4 regions of the Kineococcus endophyticus genome follow, and region 3 is predicted to be linked to each of the others. Evidence: riboswitches for the same ligand, from Rfam matches in the RefSeq annotation. Region 3 holds a riboswitch; each other region holds the start of a gene.
What was found. A riboswitch is a leader RNA that binds a small molecule or an ion and turns the genes downstream of it on or off. The one in region 3 is predicted to bind S-adenosylmethionine.
Positions count from the first base shown of each region.

Region 1 (7,084 bases), 120 kb from region 3:
GCGCGTCCAGGCGTACGCCGCCCTCATCGGGCGCGAACTGGGCCTGTCCCGGGACGACGTCGCCCGGCTCAGTTGGGCCGCCCTGCTGCACGACGTCGGCAAGGTCGGGGTGCCCGTGGAGGTCATCAACGGCGCGGGCCGGCCGAGCGAGCAGGAGTGGGCCGTGCTGCAGGGGCACCCCGCGCACGGTGGCCGGCTCGTCGAACCGTTGCGCGGCTGGCTGGGGGACTGGCTCGACGGGGTCGAGCAGCACCACGAACGCTGGGACGGAGGCGGGTACCCGCGTGGACTCGCCGGCACCGACGTCTCCCTGGCCGCGCGCGTCATCGCGGTGGCGGACACCTACGACGTCATCACCTCGGCGCGCTCGTACGAGAAGCCCCTGTCGGCCAGGCAGGCCCGCCAGGAGATCACGCGCTGCGCCGGGGGGCAGTTCGACCCCGACGTCGTGCGCGCGTTCCTCTCGGTGGGCATCGGGCGGCTCCGTCTCGTGGCCGGCCCCGCCACCCTGCTCGCCGCGCTCCCCGGTCTCGGCGCCGTTCCCGCGCAGGCGCTCTCGACGGCCTCGACCGTCGCGCAGACCTCCGGCGGTCACGTCCTGAGCGTGGTGCTGGCGGCAGGTGTGGGGGTGGGCGTCGGAGCGGGCGGGGCGCAGGCCGTGGCTCCGGCACCGGTCGTGGGGTCGCGGACCGCCACGTCGACCGACGACGGTGCCGGTGCGCGGCCGGGTCCGGTCCCCACGACCGCCCCGGTCTCCCCGTCCCGCGCAGTCCCGACGGGCGTGCCGACGCCCTCGGGGGCGCCGCTCGCCCCCGGGGGGACGCCCACGGACGTTCCGGCCGCGAGCGTCACCACGTCCCCGGCCACGTCCCCGGCCACGTCCCCGGCCACGGTCCCCGAGACCCCCGTGGCCGCGACGGGGACGCCCACCGGCGTCGTGGTCCCGGAGACCGGCGGCACCACGGGCGAGCCCTCGGAACCCTCGACCCCGAGCACGGGGCAGCCGGGTCCGATCGGGCGGGCACCGGCTCCTCGGGAGTCGGCTCCGCAGAAGCCGGCTCCGCAGAAGCCGGCTCCGCAGAAACCGGCTCCGCAGAAACCGGCTGCGGAGGACCCGGCCGCGAGGAAACCGGTTCCGCAGACGTCGGCGAACCCGGAGCCAGTGCCTCCGAAGCCCGTGCCCGCGAAGCCCGTCGAACCCCACCCTGCCGGTCCGGAGCCCGCCCCGCGGGCGGCGGCCCAGGACGCGCCGTCGGATCGCCCGGCGGGCCGGGCGGCGGGGAAGGGGCCCCGCACGACGACGGCGCCGGGCCCGGCCGGTCGGCCGGACCCGGCGCCGTGAGCCGGTGCTGGGTCAGCGCCGCATGACCCCGCGCGCGAGGCGGTTGCCGACGACCTGGCCCACCTGCACGATGACGATGATGGCGGCCACGGCGACGTAGATGATCCCGTAGTCGTACTGCTGCTTGCCGTAGCTGATGGCGTAGTCCCCGAGCCCACCGCCGCCGACCAGACCGGCCTGCGCCGTCATGTCCACGATCCCGATGAAGATGAACGTGTAGCCGAGGATGAGCGGCCCGAGCCCCTCGGGGATGACGACGCCGACGAGGATGGACATCCGGGACGCGCCGACGGCGCGGGCGGCCTCCACGACACCGGGGTCGACACCGACGAGGCTCTGTTCGACGATCCGGGCCACGGCGAACGCCGCCGCCAGCGAGATGGCGAACGTGACCGCCGAGGTGCCGATCGTCGTCCCCACGGCGGCGATCTGCAGGGGGGTGATCGCCGCGAGGAAGATGACGAACGGGATCGGGCGGACGAGGTTCACGACGAACCCGATCACCCCGAACACGAACCGGTTGCCGTACAGGTTCCCCGGCCGGGTGGCGTACAGCGCCGTGCCGAGGACGAGCCCGATCACGCCGGAGGCGATGAGCGAGACGACCGACATGAGCAGGGTCTGCCAGATCGCGGTCTTGAAGACGTCGATCGTTTCGAGGAATCCGCTGAAGTCCACGCTCAGGCCTCCTCGTCCGTGTGGATGCCGGCCGACTGCAACGCCGAGAGCGCCGCCTCGACGGATCCGGGGGCACCGGTCAGTTCGTAGGTGAGCGAACCCACCCGGCGCTCGCGGATCTCCGAGACCCCGCCGTACACGAGTTCGGCGGTGACCCCCTGCTGCCGGAAGGCGGAGTCGATGCGCTGCTGCAGGCCGGGCTCGTCGGTGATGCGGACGCTCACGAGGCGGCCCGGGTGGTGGGACCGCAACCGCGCGACCGTGTCGGCCGAGGGGCGGTCGTGCGTCGCGCTGCGCACGAAGCGCTGCGCCGCAGGGGTCTTCGGGTACGAGAAGACGTCGTAGACGTCCCCGACCTCGACGACCCGGCCCTGTTCCATCACGGCGACGCGGTCGGCGATCTGCCGGACGGCCTCCATCTCGTGGGTGATGACGACGATGGTGACGCCGAGTTCGGTGTTGACGCGTCGCAGCAGCGACAGCACCTCGGTCGTCGTCTCGGGGTCCAGCGCGCTCGTCGCCTCGTCGCACAGCAGCAGCGGCGGGTTCGTCGCGAGGGCGCGGGCGATGCCGACCCGCTGCTTCTGCCCGCCCGACAACTGCTCGGGGTAGGCGTGCGCGCGGTCGAGCAGGCCGACGAAGTCGAGCAGTTCGGCGGTGCGCCGGTCGCGCTCGGCCTTCGCGACTCCCGCGACCTTCAGCGGGTACGCGACGTTCCCGGCGACGGTCCGGGACCGGAACAGGTTGAACTGCTGGAAGATCATGCCGATGCGGGAACGCGCCGAGCGCAGTTCCCCCTCCGACAGCGTCGTCAGGTCCTGGCCGGCGACGCGGACGCTGCCCGACGTCGGCTTCTCGAGCGCGTTGATGAGCCGGACCAGGGTGGACTTCCCGGCGCCGGAGTACCCGATGACGGCGAGGACCTCGCCCTCGGCGACGTCGAGGGAGACGCCGTCGACCGCCGTGACGGTGCTGCCGCCACGACGGTCGAAGGTCTTGCTGACGTCCGTCAGCGAGATGAGCGTGCTCACTTGCCCGAGGCGGCCTTCGCGTCGGCCTCGACCTCGGTCAGTTCCTTCTGCAGGTCCGCCGCGGAGGTGTCCTGGACGACCGCGCCCGGGTTCTCCTCCAGGAACACCTCCTGCACGGCCGGGTCGTGCCACAGCTGCGCGAGCTTGAGGTACGTCTCGTTGCCCGTGTCCGCCTTGCGGGAGGTGAAGATGTTGACGTAGGGGGCCGCGGCGGGGTCGCTGGGGTCGTCCTTGACGATGATGTCGCTCGTCGGCAGCTTGGCCTTGGTGGCGTAGTTGTTGTTGACGATCGCGGCGACCACGGAACCGGACTGCAGGGCCGAGGCGGTCTGGTCGGCGGCGACGGTCGTCACCTCGACCTTGGCCGACTCGATGTCGCTGACCTTGGAGAACGCGGTCCCGCCGTTCTTCAGCGTCACCAGGCCGGCGCTCTGCAGCACGAGCAGGCCGCGCGCCTCGTTGATCGCGTCGTTCGGGATGGCGACCTTCGCGTCGGCGGGCAGTTCACCGGTGGACTTCGCGGTGAGCGAGTACAGCGGCAGCGGGTACACGGCCGTCGCCCCGATGGGCTGCAGGTCGTCACCGGAGGTGACGTTGTAGTTCGCGAGGTACTGGATGTGCTGGAACTGGTTGAGGTCCAGCTGGTCCTGCGACAGCGCCGGGTTCGGCTGGCTGTAGTCGGAGAAGTTGACCAGTTCGACGTCGACGTTCAGCTGCGACTTCGCGAGCTCCTTGTACGTCGTCCAGTACTTCAGCGACGCGTCGGCGACACCGATCTTGACGGTCTTCGCCTCGCCGCCGCCGGCGGCCGCGGTGGTCGTGGTGTCGTCTCGGTTGCCCAGGACGAGGGCGACGACCACGACGACCACGACGACCGCGGCGACGACGCCGACGAGGAGGCCACGGCGCTTGGGCTTGTCGGGCAGGGCGGGGGCGTTGGACACGCGATCACTCCGGGAGTCGTTCGGCGGGCGCGCGGCTCGCAGCACTCCGTGATCGACGGGGTCCGTTGATCCGCGCTTGCCGGACGGGGTCGTCCGGCCAGGTCCTCACCTGGGGCACCCCACCGCGGAGGAGGGTTGCCGGACAGCGAGCCAGGGCTTGTCGCTGTCACTCATGACCTGTCCAGACCCTAGCACCGGCCGCGCCGTGGTCCGGCCCCGCGAGCGTCAGCCCTCTGGCCTCACCTGGGCGAGGACGTGGGGGAGGACCACGGCCTGCGCGGCGACCGTCCGACCCTCGGTCGTGGTGACCGAGGGGCTGCCGAACAGCACGTACCCGTCGGCGAGGGCGGCGCTGACCTTCTCGCAGAACGAGCGGTCGTCGGGGCCGGTCAGCAGGCGGTAGCTCAGCTTCTCCTCGCTCATCCGGGGAGGGTATCCCCGGCGGTGTCCACGGGGTCCAGGGCGTCCTGGACGGCGAGGAACCCCAGGGCCGCGTCGGCCAGCGCGTCGCCGCGCTTCTTCGGCGACCCGGGCGCCCACCGCTTGTCGTCGTACTCGACCGCGCTGCGGCGCAACGCCTCCCGGCTCACGTGCAGTTCCCTCCCGAGTCGCTCGACGAGGTCGGCGGGGGAGGGGGCCGCCGGTCGCAACGACTCCCCGTCCCCGGCGCGCAGCTGCACGAGGACGTCGTGGTCGAGGCCGTCCTGCGCCGTCCAGAACCGCACGGGCCGCTCGACGACGTGGTTCCACACGGGCGCCTCGCCCGACCGGAACCACAGGACCACGGGTTTCGTCTCCAGCCCCGACGCGGCGAGCCAGTGGCCTGCCGCGGGCGGTCGGGTGCCGGCCGCGCAGTCGGCCTCCGCCGCGTTCGTCACGAGGGCCACCCGGACGGCGTCGTCGGGCAGGTCGTCGCGGCGCGGGCCGAGCAGGGGGCCGAACACCCACGCCTCGCCCACCCGCAGGGTCACGATGCCCGCGGGCTGGCGGTGCACGTGCGCGCAGCGGTCGGCGACGTCCTCGAGGGTCTTCAGGGCGGTGGTCCACTTCACGCCGCCCAGTGTGGCGGGCCGTCCGCGCGAGGAGCGGGGAGGTTGCGGGTCGGACCACCTCCGGGCCTAAGCTTCGCCGGTGGATTCGACCGAACTGAGGGCCCTGCAGAAGCCGTTGAAGGACTCCTACCGGGAGGATCCGGCGAAGGCGCTGGTGCCGGCCAAGGCCGTCGCGGTGCTCGACGGGCAGTCCATCGGGGTCTCGGTCGACGGGTTCGCCGGGACGACCCGCGCGGGGCTGCACCCCGCCGCCGGGGGTGACGGCACCGAGGCCTGCTCGGCCGACATGCTCTGCGAGGCCGTCGCCGCGTGCGCCGGTGTGACGCTGCGCAGCGTCGCGACCGCCATGGGCGTGGAGCTGCGGAACGCGTCGGTGACGGCCGAGGCGCACTGGGACGCCCGCGGCACCCTCGGCGTCTCCCGCGAGGTCCCCGTCGGCATCACGGACGTGACGATCACGTTCGACTTCACCTCCGACGCCGACGAGGCCACGGAGCAGAAGATGATCACGCTGGCCGAGCGCTACTGCGTCATCGCCCAGACGTTGCAGACGCCGCCGAAGGTCACCGTCCAGCGCGCCTGACGCCCGTCGGGGTGGTGGGGACTCGTCGTCCGGCGGCGGTCAGCGGCGCTCCTGCCGCCGCACCTCACCGCGGCCGAACGCGGCGACGGAGACGAACCCGAGGACGAGCGCGAGCAGGACGCCGATGTTGGCGTAGGCCCACTCGCCCTCGCGGCCGCCGATCGGCCCGAGCAGGTAGCCCTGCCACGCCAGCCAGCTCGCGCCGCTGTTGGTGACCAGGCCCCAGCCCACGACGGTCGCCACGAGCATCGTCCCGAGGGCCAGGGGCCGCACCGCGCCGTACCGCCCGCGGGCGTCGAGCAGCTCGTCCTCGGCGTACCCGGTCCGCCGGGTGGCGAGGTCGGCGAGGAAGATCCCCGCCCACGCCGCGATCGGCACGCCCAGGGTGATGAGGAACCCCTGGAACGGGACGAGGAAGTCGGCCGAGAAGAAGGCGATGTAGACGGCGCCGGCGACCATGAGCGCGCCGTCGACGAGGACGGCGACCGGCCGCGGCACGCGCAGGCCGACGTTGAGCAGCGCCAGGCCCGAGGAGTAGATGTCCATGACGGCCCCGCCGACGAGGCCGAGGACCGCGACGACCACGAACGGCACGAGGAACCAGGTCGGCAGGATGCCCGTGAGCGCCCCGACCGGGTCCTTGGCCACGCTGTCGTTCAGCCCGGGCTGCGAGCCGACGATGAGCGCGCCGAAGACCAGCAGGACGGCCGGGCCGAGGGAGGAGCCCAGCGTGGTCCAGAACACGACGCCGCGGCTGGAGGCGTCGCGCGGCAGGTAGCGGGAGTAGTCGGCCGCGGCGTTGGCCCAGCCCAGGCCGAACCCCGTCATGACCATGGTGAACGCGCCGACGACGGCGGCGGCGTCCCCGGCGGGTAGGGCCAGCACCGTGTCGAGGTCGATCGAGGGGGCCGCGAAGGCGATGTAGGCCACCGTCAGGACGGCGGTCACGACCGTGATCCAGCGCTGCATCCGCATGATGACGCGGAACCCCAGCGTGCCGCCGAGGACGATGAGCCCGACGACGACGACGAGCGCGACGAGCTTGGTGCCCGTCCCACCGCCGGCACCGAGGCGGTCCAGGACGGTCGCGGTCGCCAGGACGGCGACGGCGGCCAGCGAGGTCTCCCAGCCCAGCGTCAGCAGCCAGGACACGAGGGAGGGTAGCCGGTTGCCGTGCACCCCGAAGGCCGCGCGGGACAACGTCATCGTGGGCGCCGATCCGCGCTTGCCGGCGATCGCGACGAGCCCGACGACGACGTAGGACAGGAACACCCCGGCCACCGAGACGAGCGTCGCCTGCCAGAACGAGATGCCGAAGCCGAGGACGAAGGAGCCGTAGCTGACGGCCAGGACGGAGACGTTCGCGGCGAACCAGGGCCAGAACAGGTCCCGGGGCCGGCCGTGCCGCTCGTCCTCGCCCACGGCGTTCACGCCGTTGAGCTCGACGTCGACGC
Region 1 covers NZ_JBFNQN010000009.1:98,238-105,321, reverse strand. The annotation lists gene AB1207_RS14090 (HD-GYP domain-containing protein) at 1-1,342, shown strand, start outside; gene AB1207_RS14085 (methionine ABC transporter permease) at 1,355-1,954, opposite strand; gene AB1207_RS14080 (methionine ABC transporter ATP-binding protein) at 2,023-3,051, opposite strand; gene AB1207_RS14075 (MetQ/NlpA family ABC transporter substrate-binding protein) at 3,048-3,995, opposite strand; SAM riboswitch class IV at 4,063-4,173, opposite strand; gene AB1207_RS14070 (DUF1737 domain-containing protein) at 4,221-4,418, opposite strand; gene AB1207_RS14065 (DUF7711 family protein) at 4,415-5,047, opposite strand; gene AB1207_RS14060 (OsmC family protein) at 5,127-5,630, shown strand; gene AB1207_RS14055 (purine-cytosine permease family protein) at 5,670-7,084, opposite strand, start outside.
Region 1: it holds a riboswitch for S-adenosylmethionine, as region 3 does, so the genes downstream of both, AB1207_RS14075 (MetQ/NlpA family ABC transporter substrate-binding protein) here and AB1207_RS14630 (ABC transporter substrate-binding protein) in region 3, are expected to answer to the same signal.

Region 2 (7,084 bases), on a different contig from region 3:
TCGCGCAGGACCCGCTGCCGGCCCTGCGCGAGCGTCTCGCCGCCCTGCCCGGTGTCGCGGCGGTCGCCGCGGACCGGTCCACCTACGTCTCGGTGCGCCTCCCCGGCCGGTCCGGCGCCACCACCACCAAGGTGTCCGCCCTCGGCCCCGACGGTGCGCTGCGCTGGGAGCGGGTGTCGGCGGGTCGCCTGCCCGCGAGCGCCGGCGAGGTCGCGGTCTCGGACCGGGTCGACGTCCCGGTGGGCGCCACCGTGGCCGTGACGACCTACCCGTCGTCGGGCCCGGACGGCGCCCCCGCGGACCCGGTGACGCAGGACGTCACCGTGGTGGGCACCGTGGACCTGGCCGGCGACCCGCGCGCCGGACTCAGCCCGCGCCTGTTCGCCCCCGAGGCGACCGTCGTCGCGTGGGGCGCCACCACCGTCGACCAGCTGCGGGTGGCGTCCGCCCCGGGCCGGGACGTGCTGGCCGCGGTCACGGCCGCAGCGTCCGGCGAGCCGGTCCGTGTGCTGTCCGGAACCGCTGCGGCGCAGGAGGTCGCGGACTCCTTCACCGGGGACGCGGCGTCGCTGACGTCCGTCCTGCTGGTGTTCGGCGCGGTCGCCGTGCTGGTGGCCGGTCTCGTCATCGCCAACACGTTCGCCGTCCTGCTGGCCCAGCGGACCCGGGAGCTCGCGCTCCTGCGCTGCGTCGGTGCCGACCGTGGTCAGGTCGGTCGCAGCGTCCTGCTCGAGGCGGCCGTCGTCGGCCTGCTGGCCTCCGCCGCCGGGATCCTCGCCGGCTACGGCCTGGCCGCGGCGGTCGCGGCGGTCGCCGGGCGCGTGGACTCTCCCGTCCCCCTGGGCGACGTCGTGGTGCCACCGACCGCCGTCGCCGCCGGGCTCGCCCTCGGCACGGTCGTGACCGTCCTCGCGGCCGCCGCGCCGGCCCGCGCGGCGACCCGGGTGGCGCCGCTGGCCGCCCTCCGTCCGGTCCTGGCGGTCCCCGTCGGCTCCCGGGCCGGCCTGCTCCGCCTCGTGGCGGGCCTCGTGCTGGCGGTGCCCGCCACGGCCGCCCTGGTCCTGTTCGCCCGGCAGGGCGATCTGGTGCCCGCCGTCGGTGCGGGCGCGGTGAGCTTCCTCGGCGTCCTGCTGCTCGCGCAGCGGTTCGTGCCCGCGGCGGTGGCCCTGGCGGGGCGGCCGTTCCGGCGCGTCGGCGGTGTCCCGGCCCGGCTGGCGGCGGGCAACGCCGTGCGCAACCCGCGCCGGACGGCGGCCACGGCCACGGCCCTGGTCATCGGGGTCACGCTGACGACGGCGATGGTCGTGGGCACGGCCTCCACGCGGTCCTCGGCCGCCGCCGGGATCGACGCCTCGTACCCGACGGACGTCGTCGTCACCTCCCCGCAGGCGCTGGGCGCCGAGGCGGTCGCGGCCGTCCGCGGCACGGGTCACGTCGCGGCGATGACCCTCGTCGACTCGCTGTCCCTCACCACCGCCGACGGGTCGCAGGGGCTGTCGGTGACCGGGGTCGATCCCACGCAGGCCGCGGAGGTGGTGCGCTCGCAGGGCCGCACCCCGCTGCCGCGGGACGGGGAGCTCGTCGTCTCCCGGCAGTGGGCGCGGGACTCCGGCACGGCCGACGGCAGCACGCTGACGCTGCACCGCGTCGACGAGACCACGGGCTCGGCCACCGGCGCGGGGGTGCCGTTGCGCGTGCGGGTCGCGACCCGGTCCTCCGCCGAGGCCACCGTGACCCTGGCCGACGCCCGCCGCCTCGACCCGGCGGCCACCCCGACGGGGGCGTGGATCCGCCTCGTCGACGGCGGTACCGCGCAGCAGGCGGCGGCGACGGACGACCTGTCCGAGGCCCTCGCGAAGGTCCTGCCCACCAGCGACGTCACCGGCATCGCCTCGGTGCGCAACTCACTCGACGACCTCCTCACGACGATGCTGCTCGTGGTGACGGGCCTGCTCGCCGTCGCCGTCGTCATCGCCCTCATCGGAGTCGGCAACACCCTGGCGCTGTCGGTCGTGGAGCGGCGGCAGGAGTCCGGGCTCCTGCGGGCGCTGGGCCTGACCCGCCGCCAGCTGCGGGCGCTGCTGGCCTGGGAGGCCCTGCTCGTGGCCGGGGTGGCCGCCGTCCTCGGGGTGGCCCTCGGGACGGGCTACGGCCTGGCCGGCACGACGTCGGTGCTGGTCCGCGAGACCCCCGTGCAGCTCACCGTCCCGTGGCTGCAGGTCGCCGGCATCGTCGTGGTCGCGGCCGCTGCCGGGGTGCTCGCGTCGGTGCTGCCGGCCCGGCGGGCGGCGCGGACACCCCCGGTGGCCGCGATCGCGGACTGATCCTGGGATCCTGCCCCCATGGCTGTCGTGAAGATCAACGCGATCGAGGTGCCCGAGGGGTCCGGGGCGGAACTGGAACGCCGGTTCGCCCACCGGATGGGGGCCGTGGAGGGCACTGCGGGGTTCCTCGGGTTCGAGCTCCTCCGGCCCGTCGCCGGGGAGACCCGCTACTTCGTCTACACGAAGTGGGAGACCGAGGAGGCCTACCAGGCCTGGGCCGGCGGCGGGGCCCGCGAGGCGCACGCCGGTGAGAGGCAGCGGCCCGTCGCGACCGGCGCCACGCTCCTGGAGTTCGAGGTCGTGCTGGGCGCCGACCCGAGCTGAGGAACCACCCGTGCGCATCGTCGAGGAAGGTCACGCCCCGGGAGCACCCGCGCTGGTGCTGCCGGGGCGCGGCTACGACGTGGACCAGCCCGTCCTGCGGGCCGTCCGGGACGAACTCGTGGCCGCGGGGCACCGGGTCCTGGCGCTGTCCTGGGCCGAAGGCGCGCCGGCGCCGCAGGACGTGCCCGCGCTCGTCCGGTTCCTGCTCGACGACCTGCGCCCCTGCCTGGTCGTGGCGAAGTCGCTCACGACGCTGGCGCTGCCGGTGGCGGCCGACCGGGGGCTGAGCGGGATCTGGCTCACACCGTTGCTGGACCGTCCCGAGGTGGGACTGGCCGCGGCCCGGTCCCACCCGCGGACGCTGCTCGTGGGCGGGACGGCCGACCCGACCTGGAACCGCACGCTCGCGCACGAGAGCGACCGCGAGGTGCTCGAGTTCGACGGCGCGGACCACTCACTGGGGCACCCCGGGGACCCGGCCGGCACGGCGTCGGTCCTGCAGGAGCTGCGCACCGGCGTCCGCGCGTTCCTCGCGGGCTGAGCGCTCAGAACTCGAACAGGTTGCCGCGCAGCCCTCCTCCGCCGTACCCGCTGCGCAGGACCCCGCGTCGGCGCAGGACCGGGACGAGGTCGTCCAGGTAGCGGTGCAGCGTCACGGGGTGCAGGTCACCGGAGAGCAGGAACCCGTCGTTGCCGGCGTCCTCGCCGTACTCCTCGACGAGGTCGGCGAACTCCGCGGCCGTCCCGACGAGGCCGCTGCGGTCGGCGAGCCGTCCCTTGCGCGCCTTGCGCGCCAGCAGTTCCCGCAGCGGCGCGTCGGGCGTCCCGCCCCGCAGCGCCGCGACGGTCCCCCGGGACACGTGGTCGCCGAACACCGCCGGGTCCAGCGGACGGTCCAGCGGGAGCACCGTGAGGTCGGTCTCGAGGTCGCTGGACCAGTGCAGCGCCACCTCGCGCAGGACCTCCTCGGAGGGGGTGCGGGACGCGGCGACGACCCGGTCCGCCTCCTCCCGGCTGCTCACGAGCTCGGGTTTGACGACGAACAGCACGCGGACGTCGTCGGCCTTGCGCCCCGCCGCCGCGGCGGCGTCGAGAACGCGGGAGCGGTACGCGCGGACCTGCGCGACGTCCAACGGTGCGAGGGCGAGCTGGACGTCCGAGCGGGACCCCGCGAACGCCAGCCCCCGCGGCGAACCCCCGGGGGAGACCAGCACGGGTTCTCCCCCGGCGAAGGGCAGCGCGTTGAGCGGACCGTCGAGCGCGAAGTGCTCGCCGCGGTGCTGGAAGGCGTCGATGCGGGACCCGTCGGCGAACCGCCCCGTGACGGGGTCGGCGACGAGGGCCCCCTCGTCCCAGCTGTGCCACAACCGGCGGACGACGTCGATCCACTCCTCCGCCCGGTCGTAGGCGACGTCGTGCGCGACGGGTTCGCGTCCGACGTGCCGGGCGCTGCCGACGTCGGTGACGAGGTTCAGCCCGAACCGGTCACCCGACAGGTGCTGCAGCGTCGCCGCCTGCCGCGCAGCGAGGTAGGGCGGGGTGATCCCCGCGTTCACCGTGGGCACGATGCCGAGGTGGCTCGTCGCGGCGAACAGGTAGGGCGCCAGCAGCAGCGGGTCGTGCTTCGGCCCGCCGTACGCCGCGCGCACCCGCAGGTCCAGCGTGGCGGGGTTCCCGAGCGAGACGGCGTCCTCGACCACGACGAGGTCGAACCCGGCGCGCTCGAGGTCGCGGACGGCGTGCGCGTACAGGTCGGGCCGGGTCCAGTCGTCGTTCCACGCCTGGTAGTCCCGGCCCCAGCCCTGCGGGCCGAAACCTCGGGAGAAGAAGTACCCGAAGTGCTGCAACCGGCCCATCAGGACCCCACCTCCACCAGGGTCTCCTCGGGTGCGGGTTCGTGCGTCGCGGCCAGCGCCCGTTCCAGGTCGGCGACGAGGTCGGCGGATTCCTCCAGGCCGATCGACAGGCGCAGCAGACCGGGCCAGATCCCCGTCTCGAGCCGTTCGGTCTCGGTGCGGTGCGCGTGGGTGGTGCTGGCCGGGTGGATGACCAGCGACCGCACGTCCCCGACGTGCGTCATCCGCGTGAACAGCTCGACGGCGTCCACGAACCGTTGCGCCGCAGACCGTCCGCCGGCGAGCGTGACGGACAGGACCGCCCCGGTGCCGAGCGGCAGCAGACGCTGCGCGACGGCGTGGGAGGGGTGGTCGGGCAGGGCCGCGTGGTCGACGGACACGACCTCGGGACGCGCCAGCAGCCACCGGGCCAGGAGTTCGGCCGTCGCGCTCTGGCGGGCCACCCGCAGCGAGAGCGTCTCCAGGCCCTGCTGGACGAGGAACGCGTTGAAGGGCGAGATGGCCGGTCCCAGGCGAGACGCGACGACCCCGCGGGTGTGCTCGACGTAGGCGCGGCGCGGCCCGTACCGGTCGACCCAGCTCACCCCGCCGAGGACCCCGACGGGGGAGGTGAGGTGCTCGAACCCCGACCAGTCGAACCCCTCCCCCGTCACGACGACGCCCCCCAAGGCGGACCCGTGTCCGGCGAGGAACTTGCTGGCGGAGTGCACGACGACATCGGCCCCGTGCTCCAGGGGGCGCAGCAGGTACGGCGTCGCGAAGGTGTTGTCCACGACGAGCGGGACGCCGTGGCGGTGGGCCACGGCGGCGACGGCCGGGACGTCGAGGACGGCGTTCTTGGGGTTGGCGATCGACTCGGCGAAGAAGGCGCGCGTCGTGGGGCGCACCAACCGTTCCCAGTCGTCGGGACCGGCGGCGAAGTCGACGGCGATCCCGAGCCGGGCGAAGTTCTCCAGGAACAGCCCGCGCGACCCCTCGTAGAGGTCCGCGGCGGCCACGAGGTGGTCCCCGGCCCCGAGGATCCCGAGCAGGGCGACGGTGAGGGCGGCCTGCCCCGTGCCGAGCAGCAGCGCGTCCGTCCCGCCCTCCAGGGCGGCGAGGCGTCGCTCGACGGCGGCCGTGGTCGGGTTCCCCATCCGGGTGTAGACGAACCCGTCGTCCTCCCCGGCGAAGCGGGCCCGGGCCTGCTCGAAGTCGTCGAAGACGAAACCCGCCGTCAGGTGGACGGGGGTGACGCGGGCGCCCGTCACGGGGTCGGGTTCGGCGCCGGCGTGGACCTGCCGGGTGGCGAAGGACAGGGGGGTGCTCGGGACGTGCGGCATCGCAGGGCCTTCCGGGTGCGGGGCGGGTGAGGTGTCGGGGCGGTCAGGCCCGACAGGTCATCCCGGCGCTGCGCAGCAGGTCGATCACGAGACGTCGCGTCAGCGGTGCGTGCTCCATCGGTGGTCCTCTCCCATCGGTCCTGGCGGGAGCACCGACCCGGTGGGGCGGTTGCTGCGGCGTCGACGAGCCAGGTCTCTCGGCCGCTCTGGATGGCACCTCCAGTGGAGAGCACCGCGGCCCGGACTGTCAAGCGCTTCACACGATCGGGGTAGCGTGCGGCGGCGTGATCCTCACGGCGATGCTCTTCTACCCCGGCGGCGAGCACCTCACGAGCTGGCGGCTGCCGGGCGGCCGACCCGCCGACTACCTCTCGGTCGGCTACTACGAGGACTTCGCGCGGACGGCGGAACGGGCCGGGTTCGCCGCTCTCTTCTACGCCGACGAGCTCTACGTGTGGGACCGGTTCCCGTCGGGGGTCGAGCACGTCGCGAACCTGCGGCCCGAACCCTTCGGGCTGCTCGGGGCCCTGACGCGGTGCACCGAGCGCATCGGCCTGGTGGCGACCGTGTCCACGACGTACAACGAGCCGTTCCACACCGCCCGCCAGGTCGGGTCCCTGGACTTCCTCAGCTCCGGCCGCGCGGGCTGGAACCTCGTGACGTCCGCGAGCGATGAGGAGGCGCGCAACTTCGGCCTGGACCGCAACCTCGACCACGCGGCGCGGTACCGCCGCGGCGCGGAGTTCGTCGAGGTCGTGCACGGTCTGTGGGACAGCTGGGACGACGGAGCCGTGGCCCCGGACGTGGCGAGCGGCCGGTACGCCGACCCGGCCGGGATGCACGTGCTCGACCACGAGGGCGAGTTCTTCCGGGTCCGCGGTCCCCTGAACCTGCCCCGGCCGCCCCAGGGCCGGCACGTGCTGTTCCAGGCCGGGTCCTCGGAGGACGGGCGCCGGCTCGCGGGGCAGCACGCCGAGGCGGTCTTCGTCCCCGGGTCGGCCCCGCTGCCCGGCGCGCAGCGGCTGTACGAGGACTACAAGTCCCGCGCCGTCGCGGCCGGCCGCGCGCGGTCGGACCTGCTGGTCCTGCCGGCCCTGTCCCCCGTCCTCGGCGCCACGACCGCCCAGGCGCACGAACGGGTGGACGAGATCGAGGCCCTCACACCGGACCGGCTGAGCCTGGACTGGCTGTCCCACCACCTCGGCGTCGACCTGTCCGACCGCCCCCTCGACGAGGAGTTCCGCTTCGACTTCGCGGG
Region 2 covers NZ_JBFNQN010000005.1:292,752-299,835, forward strand. The annotation lists gene AB1207_RS09180 (ABC transporter permease) at 1-2,324, shown strand, start outside; gene AB1207_RS09185 (antibiotic biosynthesis monooxygenase family protein) at 2,343-2,648, shown strand; gene AB1207_RS09190 (alpha/beta hydrolase) at 2,659-3,189, shown strand; gene AB1207_RS09195 (LLM class flavin-dependent oxidoreductase) at 3,194-4,504, opposite strand; gene AB1207_RS09200 (O-acetylhomoserine aminocarboxypropyltransferase/cysteine synthase family protein) at 4,504-5,826, opposite strand; SAM riboswitch class I at 5,938-6,043, opposite strand; gene AB1207_RS09205 (NtaA/DmoA family FMN-dependent monooxygenase) at 6,111-7,084, shown strand, end outside.
Region 2: it holds a riboswitch for S-adenosylmethionine, as region 3 does, so the genes downstream of both, AB1207_RS09200 (O-acetylhomoserine aminocarboxypropyltransferase/cysteine synthase family protein) here and AB1207_RS14630 (ABC transporter substrate-binding protein) in region 3, are expected to answer to the same signal.

Region 3 (7,084 bases):
GCCGCGTCCGCGCGGTAGGAGGAGCCTCCCGATGAGCCAGCACCCGACCACCGACCAGCCGGCGTGGACCGCGACCGTCCTCGGCTACCCCCGCATCGGCCCCGACCGGGAGACGAAGAAGGCCCTGGAGGCGCTGTGGTCCGGGCGCGCCGACCTGGCCGCGACGGAAACGGCCCTGGCGGCCGTGCGGGCGGGCACCGTCCGGCGGCTGAACGCGCTGGGCCTGCCCGCGCACGACGCGTCCATCCCGTCCTCGTTCTCCGCCTACGACCAGGTCCTCGACACCGCCGTCGCCGTGGGGGCGGTGCCCGAGCGCTTCGCGGACCTCGTCGGGGCCGACGGCCGGGTGGACCTCGAGGCGTACTCGACCATCGCCCGGGGGCGCGGAGCGCTGGCCCCGCTGGAGATGACGAAGTGGTTCGACACGAACTACCACTACCTCGTCCCCGAGATCGGGCCCACGACGGCGTTCCGGTCCGCCGACGACCGCGGGGTCCGGGAGTTTGCCGAGGCGCTCGCCGACGGGTTCCTCACCCGCCCCGTCGTCGTCGGGCCGGTGACGTTCCTCCTGCTGGCGAAGGCCGCCGACGGCAGCCCGGAGGGTTTCGCGCCGATCAGCCGGCTCGAGGACCTGCTCGGCGCCTACGAGGGTCTGCTGACCGCCTACGCCGCGGCCGGGGCCACCTGGGTCCAGCTCGACGAACCCGGCCTCGTGAGCGACTCGGCGACGGCCGGTGTCGACGGGCTGGCCGACCTGGTGCGGGGGGCCTACGAGCGGCTCGCCGCGGTCCCCGGCCGCCCTCGGCTGCTGGTGGCCACGCCGTACGGCGACGCGCAGGAGTTCCTCGGGGCCTTGAGCGCGGTGGAGGGGATCGCGCTCGACCTCGTCGAGGGTTCCGTGCCGGCGGACCCGTCCGTCCTGGCCGGCAAGACCGTCGTCGGGGGCGTCGTGGACGGGCACAACGTCTGGCGCGGGGACCTCGTGCAGGCGCGGGAGACCCTGCGGCGGCTGGAGGAGTCGGCCGCCCGCGTCGTCCCCGGCACGTCCACCTCACTGCTGCACGTGCCGCACGACGTGTCCCGCGAGAGCGCGCTGCCGGAGCGGCTGCGCAGCTGGCTGGCGTTCGCCGACCAGAAGGTGGCCGAGGTCGTCCTGCTCGGCCGGGCCCTGGCCGACTCCGGCGACGCCGGTGTGACCGCTGAACTGGCCGCCTCGGCCGCGGCCCGGGCCGACCGCCTCGGCGCCCCCGGCGTGGTGCGCCCGGCGGTGCGCGACCGGCTCGCCGCGCTGACCCCGGAGGCGTTCCGGCGCAGCGACTACGCCGTGCGGCGGGCGGCGCAGGAGGAGGCCCTGGGGCTGCCGCTGCTGCCGACGACCACGATCGGGTCCTTCCCGCAGACGCCGGAGATCCGCCGGGCGCGTTCCGCGTGGAGCCGGGGCGAGCTCGCGCAGGAGGGGTACGAGGAGTTCCTGCGCGCCGAGATCGACCGTGTCGTGCGGCTGCAGGAGGAGCTCGGCCTCGACGTCCTCGTCCACGGGGAACCCGAGCGCAACGACATGGTCCAGTACTTCGCCGAGCAGCTCGACGGGTTCGCGGTGACCGAGCACGGCTGGGTGCAGTCGTACGGTTCGCGCGGGGTCCGGCCGCCGATCCTGTGGGGCGACGTGACGCGCCCCGCGCCCATCACGGTGCCGTGGAGCACGTACACGGCCAGCCGCACGGCGAAACCCGTGAAGGGCATGCTGACGGGCCCGGTGACCATCCTCGCGTGGTCGTTCGTCCGCGACGACCAGCCGCTGGGGGACACCGCGAACCAGGTCGCCCTCGCCCTGCGCGACGAGGTCGCCGACCTCGAGGCGGCCGGCATCGGGATCGTCCAGGTGGACGAGCCCGCGCTGCGGGAACTGCTGCCGCTGCGGACGGCCGACCAGGCGGCGTACCTCGACTGGTCCGTGGCCTCCTTCCGGCTGGCCACCGCGGGGGCCGCGGACGCGACGCAGGTGCACACCCACCTGTGCTACTCCGAGTTCGGGGAGGTCATCGAGGCCATCGACGGGCTCGACGCGGACGTCACGAGCATCGAGGCCGCGCGGTCGCGGATGGAGGTGCTCGAGGACATCGCCCGGGCGGGTTTCGCCCGCGGCATCGGTCCCGGCGTCTACGACATCCACTCCCCGCGCGTCCCGTCCGTCGAGGAGGTCGTCGGGCTGCTCCGGTCGGCCGTCGCCTCGGTGCCCGCCCGCCAGGTCTGGGTGAACCCCGACTGCGGGCTCAAGACGCGGGGGTACGCCGAGACGACGGAGTCCCTGCGGAACCTCGTCGAGGCGGCGCGCACGGTGCGGGCCGAGCTCCCCGTGGGGGCGCCCGTCGCGGGCTGACCTCCCCGCCCCCCGAAACCCCAGGAACCCCTCCACCCGCAGGGTGGAGGGGTTCCGTCGTTCCCCCAGAACCTCCCCGGGAACTCCCTTCCGAACTCCCCTCGAAACTCGGCGGTTGAGTTCCGGCACGGTTCCCCGTAGAGTTTCCCCTGCAACCATCCAGAGCGGCTGAGAGACCTGGCTCCGCGACGCCGCAGCAACCCCCCGGACACGGGCGCGGGTGCTTCCGCCAGGAACGATGGAGGGGTTCAGGTGGACCGCACGTCCCACGTCGCCGTCCTCCGGCGCGTCGTGGACCTCTGCCGCACCGGTGCGACCAGCTGTCGCTGACCGTCCTCCCGCCGGGTACGACCCGGCTCCGCGCGCCGCCGTCCCGCCGGCGCGCCCCACCCCACCCAGGAGACCCCTTGCGCAGCAGCACGTCCCTGTCCGCCCTCACCCTCGTCGCGGTCCTGGCCGGCCTCACCGCGTGCAGCGGTGGCCGCAGCAGCGCCCAGGACGCCGCCGACGCGACCCCCGTCCGCGGCGGGAACCTCACGTTCGCCATCTCCGTCGACTCCGGGTGCATCGACCCCCAGCAGGTCGGCAACAACGACGCGCTGAACATCGGCCGCCAGCTCGTGGACTCCCTCACCGTGCAGGACCTCGACGGGAGGATCCAGCCGTGGCTCGCGCAGAGCTACCAGGTCAGCCCGGACGCGACCACGTTCACGTTCCACCTGCGGCAGGGGGCCACGTTCTCCGACGGGTCGCCGGTGGACGCCGCCGCCGTCAAGGCCAACCTCGACGGGATCGTCGCCCTCGGCGCGAAGGCCTCGCTCGGGTCCACCTACCTCCAGGGGTACACCGGGACGCAGACCCCCGACGCGCAGACGGCCGTCGTGACGTTCTCCCGGCCCAGCGCGCAGTTCCTGCAGGCCACCTCGACCATGAGCCTGGGGCTGCTGTCCGTCCCGACCACGACCGCCGACCCCGCGACCCGGTGCGCCGGGACGTCGCTCGTGGGTTCCGGCCCCTTCGTCGTCGGCAGCTACACCAAGGACGACACGACCGTCCTCGAGCGTCGCAGCGGGTACGACTGGGCGCCGACCGGGGCGGAGCACCAGGGGGAGGCGTACCTCGACTCGATCACGTACCGGGTGGTCCCCGAGGCGAGCGTGCGCACCGGGTCCCTGCAGTCGCACCAGGTCGACGCCACGACCGGCATCGCGTCCCAGGACCTGCCGCAGTTCGACGGCAACGGGTTCTGGACGCAGCGGCGGGCCAACCCGGGGATCCCGTACAACCTGTTCCCCAACGAGTCGAGGGCGCCGTTCGACGACGTCCGCGTCCGGCAGGCGCTCTCGAAGGCCGTCGACCGCGAGCAGCTGGCGAGCATCCTCAACCCCGGCGACCAGGCCGTGCGGTCGGCGCTCTCGGCGTCCACGCCCGACGCCGCCGACGACTCCTCGGTGCTCGCCCGCGACCTGGCCGGCGCGGAGCGCCTGCTCGACGAGGCCGGCTGGACCAAGGGTGCGGACGGTATCCGTGAGAAGGCGGGCCGCAAGCTGACCTTCACCGTCCTGTTCTGGCAGCCCACGTCGGCCGTGCTGGAACTCCTCCAGCAGCAGGTGCGCGAGGCGGGTTTCGACCTCCAGCTGAAGCAGGGGACGACCGCCGACACGACGGCCCAGCAGAACTCCGGCGACTACGACGTTCTCTTCTACAACCTCACGCGGTCCGACCCGGACGTCCTGCGCACCATCTTCTCCACCGACACGCGCAACGTGAACCAGCGGCCCCGCGGTGCGGTCGACGACCTGCTCGCCGAGCAGTCGTCCACGACCGACGCCGCGCAGCGGGCCCGCCTGGTCGGGCAGGCGTCGCGCTCGCTCGTGCAGGACGCGCACTCGATCCCGCTCATCGAACTCTCGACGGTCATCGCGGCGTCCGACGACGTCCACGACCTGCAGTTCGAGGGGTCCTCGCGGCTCTGGTTCCACGACGCCTGGAAGCAGTCGTGAGGTCCGGCGGCGGTCTCGCGGGGTACGTCGCCCGTCGCCTCGGGCAGGCCGTCCTCGTGCTGTGGGCCGCGTTCACGGTGACCTTCGTCATCCTCTACCTGCTGCCCAGCGACCCGGTCTCGATCATGCTGGCCGGCGGGCAGGGCGGCGAGCAGTCGACGGCGGACCCCGCGCAGGTCGCGGCCCTGCGGGCCGAGTACGGCCTCGACGACCCGCTGCCCGTGCAGTACGTGCACGCGCTGTGGCGGACCCTGCACCTGGACCTCGGGAACTCCATCCAGAACGGTGCCCCCGTGACGACGCTCGTCGGCGACGCGGTGCCGCAGACGCTGGCCCTCGCGGCGTCGTCCTTCCTGCTCGCCCTCGTCCTCGGGGTGGGCACCGCCCTGGCCTCCACCGCCGTCCACCGGGCCTGGCTGCGGACGCTGCTGCAGGCCCTGCCCCCGCTGGGGGTCTCGCTGCCCACGTTCTGGGTCGGGTTGCTGCTGGTCCAGGTCTTCTCGTTCCGCCTGCCGGTCTTCCCGGCCCTCGGCAACGAGGGCCTCGCGAGCCTCGTCCTGCCGGCGGTGACGCTGGCGGTCCCCGTCTCGGCGTCGATCGCCCAGGTGCTGGCGCGCAGCCTGCGGACGGCCCTGGCCGAACCGTACGTCGAGACCGCCCGCGCCAAGGGGGCCTCCCGCGCCCGGGTGCACCTGCGGCACGCGCTGCGGAACGCCGCGATCCCGACCCTCACGCTGGGCGGGGTCGTCGTGGGGAACCTGCTGGCGGGGGCCGTGGTCGTCGAGACGGTCTTCTCCCGGGTGGGCGTGGGGCGGCTCACGGTGACCGCGGTGAACGGGCAGGACATCCCGCTCGTGCAGGGCCTCGTGCTGCTCGCGGCGGCCGTCTTCGTGGCCGTGAACCTCGTCGTCGACCTGCTGTACCCACTCCTCGACCCGCGCCTGCGCGTCGTCGGAGGGGCCGGCGCCTCGCGGCGGCGCACCCGCAGCGGTGCGGGCCGCGTCCTCGTCGGAGGTGCCGCGTGAGCCGGACCCTGGACCGGGGGAACCCCGAGGACGTGCTCGACGTGCTGGACATCGGGGCGCGCTACCGCGCCGCGGGGGCACCCCGCCGCCCGTCGCCGTCCTGGCTCCGGCACCCCGACCTCCTGCTCGCGGGGTTCGTGCTGCTCGTCGTCCTCGCCTGGGCGGTGGCGCCGTCCCTGTTCACCGGGCAGGACCCGGTGCAGGGGGTGACGGCCGACCGGCTGCAGGGACCGTCGGCGGCGCACCTCTTCGGCACCGACCACCTCGGCCGCGACCTGTTCGCGCGCGTCGTGCACGGTTCCCGGTTGACGCTGCAGGCCACCGTCCTCGCCGTCCTCATCGGCCTCGTGGTGGGAACCCTCGTCGGGCTCGTCGCCGGGTTCCTGCGGGGGATCGTGGACGACGTCCTCATGCGGGTCGTCGACGTCCTGCTGTCGATCCCGGCGCTGCTGCTGTCCATGGCGCTCATCACGGCGCTCGGGTTCGGCACGGTGCAGGTGGCGATCGCGGTCGGCATCGGCACGGTCGCGAACTTCGCCCGCGTCATGCGCTCGGAGGTGCTGAAGGTCAGCGCCTCGCCGTACGTCGAGGCCGCCCGCGCCAGCGGGGTCCGCACGACGGGGGTGCTGTTCCGGCACGTGCTGCCCAACGCGGCCGGGCCCGTCCTGGCACTGTCGGCGCTGGAGTTCGGCGTCGCGGTGCTGGCCGTGTCGGCCCTGAGCTTCCTGGGGTTCGGGGCGCCGCCGCCGGCCCCGGAGTGGGGGTCGCTGGTCTCCGGCGGCCGCGACTACCTCGCCACCGCCTGGTGGCTGACGACGCTGCCCGGGCTGGTGGTGGTGGCGGTCGTGCTGTCCGCCAACCGGGTCGCCCGGGCGCTGGAGAGGGGAACGACGTGAGCACCGAACCGCTGTTGAGCATCGAGGACCTGCGGGTGTCCTACTCCGGCCGCGGTGGGCGTCGCGAGGTCCTGCACGGGGTGTCGTTCGACGTGCACCCCGGGGAGGTCGTCGCGGTCGTCGGCGAGTCCGGGTCGGGGAAGAGCACGACGGCGCACGCCGTGGTGGGTCTGCTCCCCGCCGGCGGGTCGGTCGACGCCGGCTCGGTGCGCTTCGAGGGCGAGGAACTCGTGGGGCTGGGGGACCGGGCCTGGCGGTCCGTGCGCGGGGCCCGGATCGGGCTGGTCCCGCAGGACCCGACGCTCTCCCTGAACCCCGTCACGCGCGTCGGGGACCAGGTGGCCGAGGCGTTGCGGGTCCACGGGCTGGCGCGGGGCGCCGCCGCGCGCGCACGGGCGGTGGAACTCCTCACGGCGGCGGGACTGCCGGACGCCGCGGTGCGCGCGCGGCAGTACCCGTCGCAGCTGTCCGGGGGGATGCGCCAGCGCGTGCTCATCGCCGTGGGTCTGGCCGCAGGCCCCCGGTTGCTCGTGGCCGACGAACCCACGAGCGCCCTCGACGTCACCGTGCAGCGCACGGTCCTGGACCACCTGGAACTGCTCGCGCGCGAGGCGGGGACGGCGGTCCTGTTCATCACCCACGACCTCGCGGTGGCGGCGGACAGGGCCTCGCGCGTGGTCGTGATGTCCCAGGGCGAGGTCGTCGAGACGGGGACGGCCCAGCAGGTCCTGACCCGACCACGGCACGCCTACACGGCCTCGCTCCTCGCGGCCGCGCCCA
Region 3 covers NZ_JBFNQN010000009.1:221,278-228,361, reverse strand. The annotation lists gene AB1207_RS14640 (methylenetetrahydrofolate reductase) at 1-35, shown strand, start outside; gene metE (5-methyltetrahydropteroyltriglutamate--homocysteine S-methyltransferase) at 32-2,380, shown strand; SAM riboswitch class I at 2,533-2,625, shown strand; gene AB1207_RS14630 (ABC transporter substrate-binding protein) at 2,788-4,383, shown strand; gene AB1207_RS14625 (ABC transporter permease) at 4,380-5,408, shown strand; gene AB1207_RS14620 (ABC transporter permease) at 5,405-6,304, shown strand; gene AB1207_RS14615 (dipeptide ABC transporter ATP-binding protein) at 6,301-7,084, shown strand, end outside.

Region 4 (7,084 bases), on a different contig from region 3:
GAAGCGCTGGTACCCGTAGGTGACGGCGACGTAGCCGATGCCGCCGGCGCCGATGGTCCCGGCGATCGCGGAGTACTCGATCATCGCGATGGTGTTGATGGTCAGCCCGCCGATGATGGACGGCGTGGCCTCGGCCAGCTGCACGGTCGTGACGACCTGCAGCGGAGAGGCTCCCGAGGCCTGCGCCACCGTGACGAGGTGCGGCGGCACCGAGCGCAGGGAGTTCTCGACGATGCGCGCGAAGAACGCCGTGCCGGCCAGGACCATCGGGACGACGGCGGCGCGGATGCCGATGTTCGTGCCGGTGACGAACCGGGTGAACGGGACGAGCGCGGCCATCAGCACGAGGAACGGCAGCGACCGGCCGGTGCTGACGACCCAGGACAGGACGGTGTGCGCGGCCCGGTGCTCGAACAGCCCGCCGGGGGCGAGGTTGTGCACCAGGACGCCGATCGGCACGCCGAGCAGGACGACGATCGTCATGACGATGCCGACCGTGAGCAGCGTGTCGAGGAGCGCCGGCGCGATGAGCGCGGGGATCTGCGCCAGCGGGGTGTCGAGGTCCGAGGCGGCGGCGACGCTGAGCGGGATCACACGAGGTCCAGTTCTCGAGGGGTGGTCGCCGGGGTGGTCGCCGGGGTCTGCGCGTGCAGGCCGCGGCGGTCGAGGGCGGCGGTGAGGGCGGTGGGGTCGACCATCGCGGGGACGCCGAGGGTGGCGTGCCCGACGGTGCGTCCGGCGACGGTCCCGACCGACGCCCCGAGCAGGGCGAGGTCGTGGCCGAGTTCGCGCGAGGCCGCGGTGAGCCAGTCGGCCGGGACGTCGTCGCCGCGGTAGTGGACCTCCCAGACGACCAGACCGCCCGCGTCGCCCACGCCGCGGCGGGGCAGCAGCGCCGCCCCGACCGGGGAGGCCGGGTCGCGCAGCACGTCGAGCAGGGGTGCGGCCTCGACGATGCGTCCGTGGTCCAGGCGGGCGACGGCGTCGGCCACGTCCACGACGGTGTCCATCTCGTGGGTGATGAACAGGATCGCCAGGCCGAGGTCGTCGCGCAGTTCCCGCAGCAGACCCGTGATCGACGCCGTCGCCTGCGGGTCCAGCCCGGACGTCGCCTCGTCGGACAGCAGCACGCCGGGGCGCAGGGCGAGGGCGCGGGCGATGCCGACGCGCTGACGCTGCCCACCCGACAGTTCGTGGGGGTAGCGGTCGGCCAGCCCGGCCAGCCCGACCCGCTCGAGGAGCTCGGCGACGCGCCGCTTCCGGTCCCGGGGGACGACGCCGAGGTAGCGCAGGGGGAGTTCGACGTTCTGCGCGGCCGTGCGGCGGGTCTGCAGACCGTCGCTCTGGAAGATCGTCCCGATGCGGCGCCGCGCCTCCCGCAGCCGCTCCGCGCCGAGCTGGGTGAGGTCCTGGCCGCCGACGACGACCGACCCCGACGTGGGCCGCGTCAGCAGCGTCACGCACTGGGCGAGCGTGCTCTTCCCGGCACCGCTGGGCCCGACGACGGCGGTGATGCTGCCGGCGGGCACGGTGAGGTCGAGACGGTCGAGGACCGTCGTGGCGTGCGGGGGGTCCCCGTACGTCTTGGTGAGGTGGCGCAGTTCGATCACGACGACTCCTGGGCAGGGGGTCCAGCAGGGGGTCCAGCAGGGGGTCCAGCAGGGGGTCCGGCAGTCCGGGCAGGGGGGATCGCGGGCCCGGCGGGTGCGCCGGGTCCGGACGGGGGGCGAGCAGAGGGGTGCGCTCAGCGGGAGCGGGGACAGGCCTTCGACACGGGAACTCCAAGTTCGTCCTTGCCCGCACCACCTGCGGACCTGGTCCTCACCCGGAGCACCCCGTGACGAACCAGGGTTGCCGGCCAGCGAGCCGGGGCTTGACGCTGGCGCTCATGACCTGGGGGGACTCTGACAGCCGTCCGAGATCGTCGTCAAGCGGTTCCGGACGATCGGCGTCCGGAAAGGGTTCTCCGGCATGCGTTGCGCCGCAACGGTCCGAGTCCAGGTTCCGAAAAGCGGCGGCCGCTCCGGGGTGGGGGAGGAGGTACGCTGCGGTGGATCCCATCCAGAGCGGCTGAGAGACCTGGCTCGACGACGCCGCAGCAACCCCCCGGGGGTGCTACCGCCAGGTCCGATGGAGGACGCGCCGCGATGCCCCTGCACGAGCCCCTGAAGTTCGCCTACTGGGTCCCCAACGTCTCCGGTGGCCTCGTCGTCTCGACGATCGAGCAGCGCACGAGCCACGACCCGGCCTACAACGTCGAGGTCGCCAAGGCCGCCGAGCGCGTGGGGTTCGAGTACGCCCTGACCCAGGTGCGCTACCTCGCCTCCTACGGCGCCGACGCCCAGCACGAGTCGACCTCGTTCTCCCTGGCCCTGCTCCTGGCGACCGAACGCCTCAAGGTCATCGCCGCCGTCCACCCGTTCTTCTGGCACCCCGGTGTGCTCGCCAAGTTCGCCGCGACCACGCAGGAACTCACCGACAACCGCCTGGCGCTGAACATCGTGTCCGGCTGGTTCAAGAACGAGGCGACACAGCTCGGCGTCACGTGGCACGAGCACGACGACCGCTACAAGCAGTCCGAGGAGTTCATCGAACTGCTGCGCGGGGTGTGGAGCGAGGACGGCTACAGCCAGTCCGGCGACTTCTTCAACGCCACCGACATCACGTTCCGGCCGCAGCCGAAGGTCGCCCCGGAACTGTTCCAGGGCGGGAACTCCAGCGCCGCACAGGCCATGGCCGGCCGTGTGAGCGACTGGTACTTCATGAACGGCAAGTCCCTCGCCGGCGCGGCCCAGGGCGTCCGCGAGGTCTCCGCCCTCGCCGCCCAGAACGGCCGCACCGTCCGCTTCGGCCTCAACGGCTTCGCCCTCGTGCGCGACACGCGCGAGGAGGCCGAGGCCGTGCTCGAGGAGATCATCGCCAAGGCCGACCGCACCAAGGTCGAGGGCTTCGGCGCCGCCGTCCAGGAGGCGGGGAACTCCACGAAGGACGGCAAGGGCATGTGGGCGGACAGCGAGTTCCGCGACCTCGTGCAGTACAACGACGGGTTCCGCACCGGCCTCGTCGGCACCCCCGACGAGGTGGCGCGCCGTGTCCTGGCCTACCGGCTCGTGGGCGTCGACCTGCTGCTCCTGGGGTTCCTCCACGTCAAGGAGGAGGTCGAGGCGTTCGGCGAGCTCGTCATCCCGCGGGTGCGCGAGCTCGAGGCGCGCCTGGCCGCCGGGGAGGACCTGCAGCTCGGCGCCGAGCTCGACGAGGCCGTCGTCGCGGCGACGCAGCCCGTCCCGGCCTGACCCGCCCGTGCCGGGGAGGGGGACGGCTGTGCCGCGCGCTCGCGCTGTGCGGTCCGTCCCCCTCCTCGCGCTGCTGCTGGTGAGCGCCTGCTCCGCACCGGCGCCCGCGGCCCCGGGACCCTCGACGTCGAGCCCCCTGTCGAGCGCGACCCCTTCCACCCCGTCAGTGCAGCCGTCGTCACCCTCGTCCGTGCCGTCGTCCGCGGAGGCGTCCCCGGTGGCGTCGACGGTGGCGTCGGCGACCGGCGCCGTGACGCCGAGCCCGACCACCCCGTCCAGGGCCCCGGTGGTGCGGGCGGGCGCTCCGGTCGTCGTGCTGGACCCCGGGCACAACGGCGGCAACGCCGCCCACCCCGCGGTCGTGGACGCTCTCGTCCCGGCCGGCGGCTTCGAGAAGCCCTGCAACACCACCGGCACCGAGACCGACGTCGGGTACCCCGAGCACGCCTTCACCTTCGACGTCGCCCAGCGGACTGCGGCCCTGCTGCGCGCCCGGGGGACCACCGTCGTCCTGACCCGCACCGACGACACCGGTGTCGGTCCGTGCGTCGACGAGCGCGCGGCGGTCGCCAACGACGCCGGCGCCGCCCTCGCGGTGTCGATCCACGCCGACGGCGCACCCGCGGACGCCACCGGGTTCCACGTGGCCGAACCCGCGCTCGCCCCCGACGGCGGCAACCGCGCCGTCCTGGACCCGTCCGACGTGGCCGCGCGCGACCTGCTCCCGGCCTTCGCCACGGCGACGGGCCTGCCCCGGGCGGACTACCCGGGGAACCTCGTCGAGCCGGGCCTCACCCGGCGCTCCGACCTCGCCGGGCTGAACCTCGCCCGGACCCCGGCGGTGCTGCTGGAGGCGGGCAACATGCGCAACGCGCGGGAGGCGGCGCAACTGAGCGACCCGGCCTTCCGGCAGCGCGCCGCGGAGGGGATCGCCGCGGGTGTCGCGGCCTTCCTTGCGCGCAGCACCCCGTGAGACGGCTTACGGTGCGGGGGTGACCCTCGCTCCCGCCGACCCGACCGTCGAACTGGTCGTCCTGCTGACGGAGGACGGCACGCCCTGCGGCACGGCGCCGAAGGCGGACGTGCACCACACCAGCACCCCGCTGCACCTGGCCTTCTCCTGCTGGATCGTCGACGGGGCGGGCCGGACGCTGCTGACCCGCCGCGCGGCCGTGAAGCGGACGTGGCCCGGCGTGTGGACGAACTCCTTCTGCGGCCACCCCGGCCCGGGGGAGGAACCCGCCGACGCGGTGGCCCGGCGTTCGGTGCAGGAGCTCGGCGCCCCCGTCACCGACGTGCAGCCCCTGCTGCCGACGTTCCGCTACCGCGCCGTCATGGCCGACGGGACCGTCGAGAACGAGATCTGCCCCGTCTTCACCGCCCGCCTCGCCGGGGACCTGGCCCTCGACCCGAGCGAGGTCGACGACTACCGCTGGGTGGACCTCGCCCAGCTGCGGGCCGAGGTCGCCGCCGAACCCGGCCCGTTCAGCCCGTGGATGCGCCTGCAGCTGCAGGAGTTCTGACCGCCGGTCCCGACCCCTCGCCCGGGCCGTCGTCGAGGCGGAGGACGACGGCGCCCGGCAGGTCGGTGTGCAGTCCCGGCCCCGGGGCCAGCAGCAGCACCTGCGTCGTCGGGGCCACGTGCTCGAAGACGGCCGCGAGCCGCTTCAGCCGCTCGGGGTCGGTGTGCCCGAGGGCGTCGTCCAGGACGACGGGCACGCCGTCGGCCGGGTCGACCAGGGTGGCGCACGCGAGCCGCACCAGCACCGCCAGCTGCTCCTTGGCCCCCGTCGACAGGTGCTCGTAGGCGACGGTCCTGGAGTGCAGCGTCCGCTGCACGATCCGCAGGTCGTCGTCGAGGGTGATGGCGAACGTCTCGCCGAACACCGTGCGTCCCAGCTCCTCGAGGCGGTCGGTGAACGGCTGGACGTAGCGGCGGCGCTGGGTGTCGCGGTGCCGGTCCAGCGTGCGCAGCAGCAGCCGGGCCGCCGCGGCGCGACGCTCCAGACCCGCCTGCTCCTCGGCCAGCCGCTGCACGCGCGACTCGGCCTCGTCCCACGCCTCCTGCCGGGCTTCGCCGCCCATGACGGACAGCTTCGCCTCGAGCAGCACGAGGGCGTCGTCGAGCTCGTCCCGGCGCCCCGAGAGCGCGTCGAGGGCCGTCTGCACCTCGCGGGCCCGGCGCAGGACGGTCGCTTCGTCCCGGTCGGCGAGGTCGGTCTCGAGGGCCCGGACCTCCGCGTCCGTCCGGGCGGCCGCGTCACCGGTCTCCGCCGCGGCCCGTTCCAGCTCGGCGTCGCCGGTGGCGGCCCGGGCGGTCGCGAGCCGCTCGGCGGCGGTCGCCACCTCGGTCCGCGACAGCTCCAGCCGCGTCTGCAGGGCCGTCAGCTCGTGGGCCAGCCCGTCCGCGGTCCGGGCGAGGGCGGCGGCACGGGCCTGGACGTCGCGGCCGCGGGAGCGCTTCTCCTGCACCGCCTCCCGGGCCGCCGCCTCCGCCGCGCGCAGCGCCGGGAGGTCGTCCTCGCCGGTCGTCGGGCCGGTCGTCGGGCCGGTCGTGGGACCGGTCCCGAGGTCGGCCGCCAGCCGCTCGGCCTCGGCCCGCAGGGCGTCGGCGTCCGCGTCGGCCGTCAGCTGGGACAGCTGCGCGCGGGCGAGGTCGACGGCGGCCTGGGCCGCGCGCCGCTCCTCGTGCGCGGCGCGGGCCGCGGGGACGTCCTCGACGCCCGCGGCCGCCAGCAGCTCACGCAGCCCGGCCTCGGCGGCGTCCAGCTCGTCGGCCACCGGCCCCGTGTCGGCGCCGGGCAGCACGCGCACCGTGGCGAACCCGGCGACGTCGACGCTGAGCGGCCGGGTCGCGGCGTGCTCGGCCACCGTGCCCGCCGCGACGGGGCGGCCGTCCACGAGGACCTCGACGGCGGTCGCCTCCACGACGACGCGGGCGGCGACGGCCTCGGCGCGGGCCCGCAACCGGCGGACGGTGTCGTCGGCGGCCTCGATCGACCGCACGGTCGCGGCGTCCACGCGCAGCCCGGCGACCGCCGCGGCGGCCGTCCGGACCTCGTCGGCGGCCGCGGCGACGGCGGCCAGCCGCCGGCGGACCCGGCGCAGGGCGGCGCGGTCGGTGGCGCGGCGCACCGCCTCGTGGGCGGCGTCGGCGGCCTCGGCCGCCGCGTCCTGCGCTGCGGCGTGCTCCTGGGCGGCCGTCGCGGCGGCGACCGCCTCGGCCTCGTCGGCCTCAGCCGCGGGGCCGAGCTCGGCCGCCCGCGCCACGTCCTGGTCCAGGGCGGCCGTGCGGCGGGCCAGGTCCGCCGCCTCGCGCCGCCGCACCGCGAGGGCACCCTGGGCCTCCGCGGCCGCCCGCGCGGCCGCGGACGAGCGCTCCCGGGCGGCGGCGAGCCGTTCCCGGCGGCCGGCCAGGTCGGCGACCAGCTCGCCCAGCGCCGTGGCCTCCTCGGCGCGGACGGTCAGCTCGGCCTGCACGTCCGCGCGGTCGGCGGTCAGCTCGGCGTGCCGGTCGGCGTCGTCGGACAGCAGGTCCAGCGCCTCGCGCGCCCGTGCGGCTTCGGTGCGGGCGGCGGCGAGCTCCTCGGCGCACGTCCGGTGCCGGCCGGTCGGGCGCCCGGTCGCGGTCCAGAACTGCCCGGCCCGCTCGGCGGCCGCCGCGTGCAGCGACTGCGCCCGTTCGCCCGACGCGTCCACCGGCGCCGAGCCCGCGGCCGCGTCGAGCGCGGCGGCCAGCGCGGAACTGCCGCTGAGGGCCGCGTCGGCGCGGGCGGCACCGGGGGAAGCGT
Region 4 covers NZ_JBFNQN010000007.1:28,579-35,662, forward strand. The annotation lists gene AB1207_RS11055 (methionine ABC transporter permease) at 1-591, opposite strand, end outside; gene AB1207_RS11060 (methionine ABC transporter ATP-binding protein) at 591-1,610, opposite strand; SAM riboswitch class IV at 1,785-1,894, opposite strand; SAM riboswitch class I at 2,055-2,137, shown strand; gene sfnG (dimethylsulfone monooxygenase SfnG) at 2,148-3,293, shown strand; gene AB1207_RS11070 (N-acetylmuramoyl-L-alanine amidase) at 3,511-4,266, shown strand; gene idi (isopentenyl-diphosphate Delta-isomerase) at 4,286-4,816, shown strand; gene AB1207_RS11080 (AAA family ATPase) at 4,779-7,084, opposite strand, start outside.
Region 4: it holds a riboswitch for S-adenosylmethionine, as region 3 does, so the genes downstream of both, AB1207_RS11060 (methionine ABC transporter ATP-binding protein) here and AB1207_RS14630 (ABC transporter substrate-binding protein) in region 3, are expected to answer to the same signal.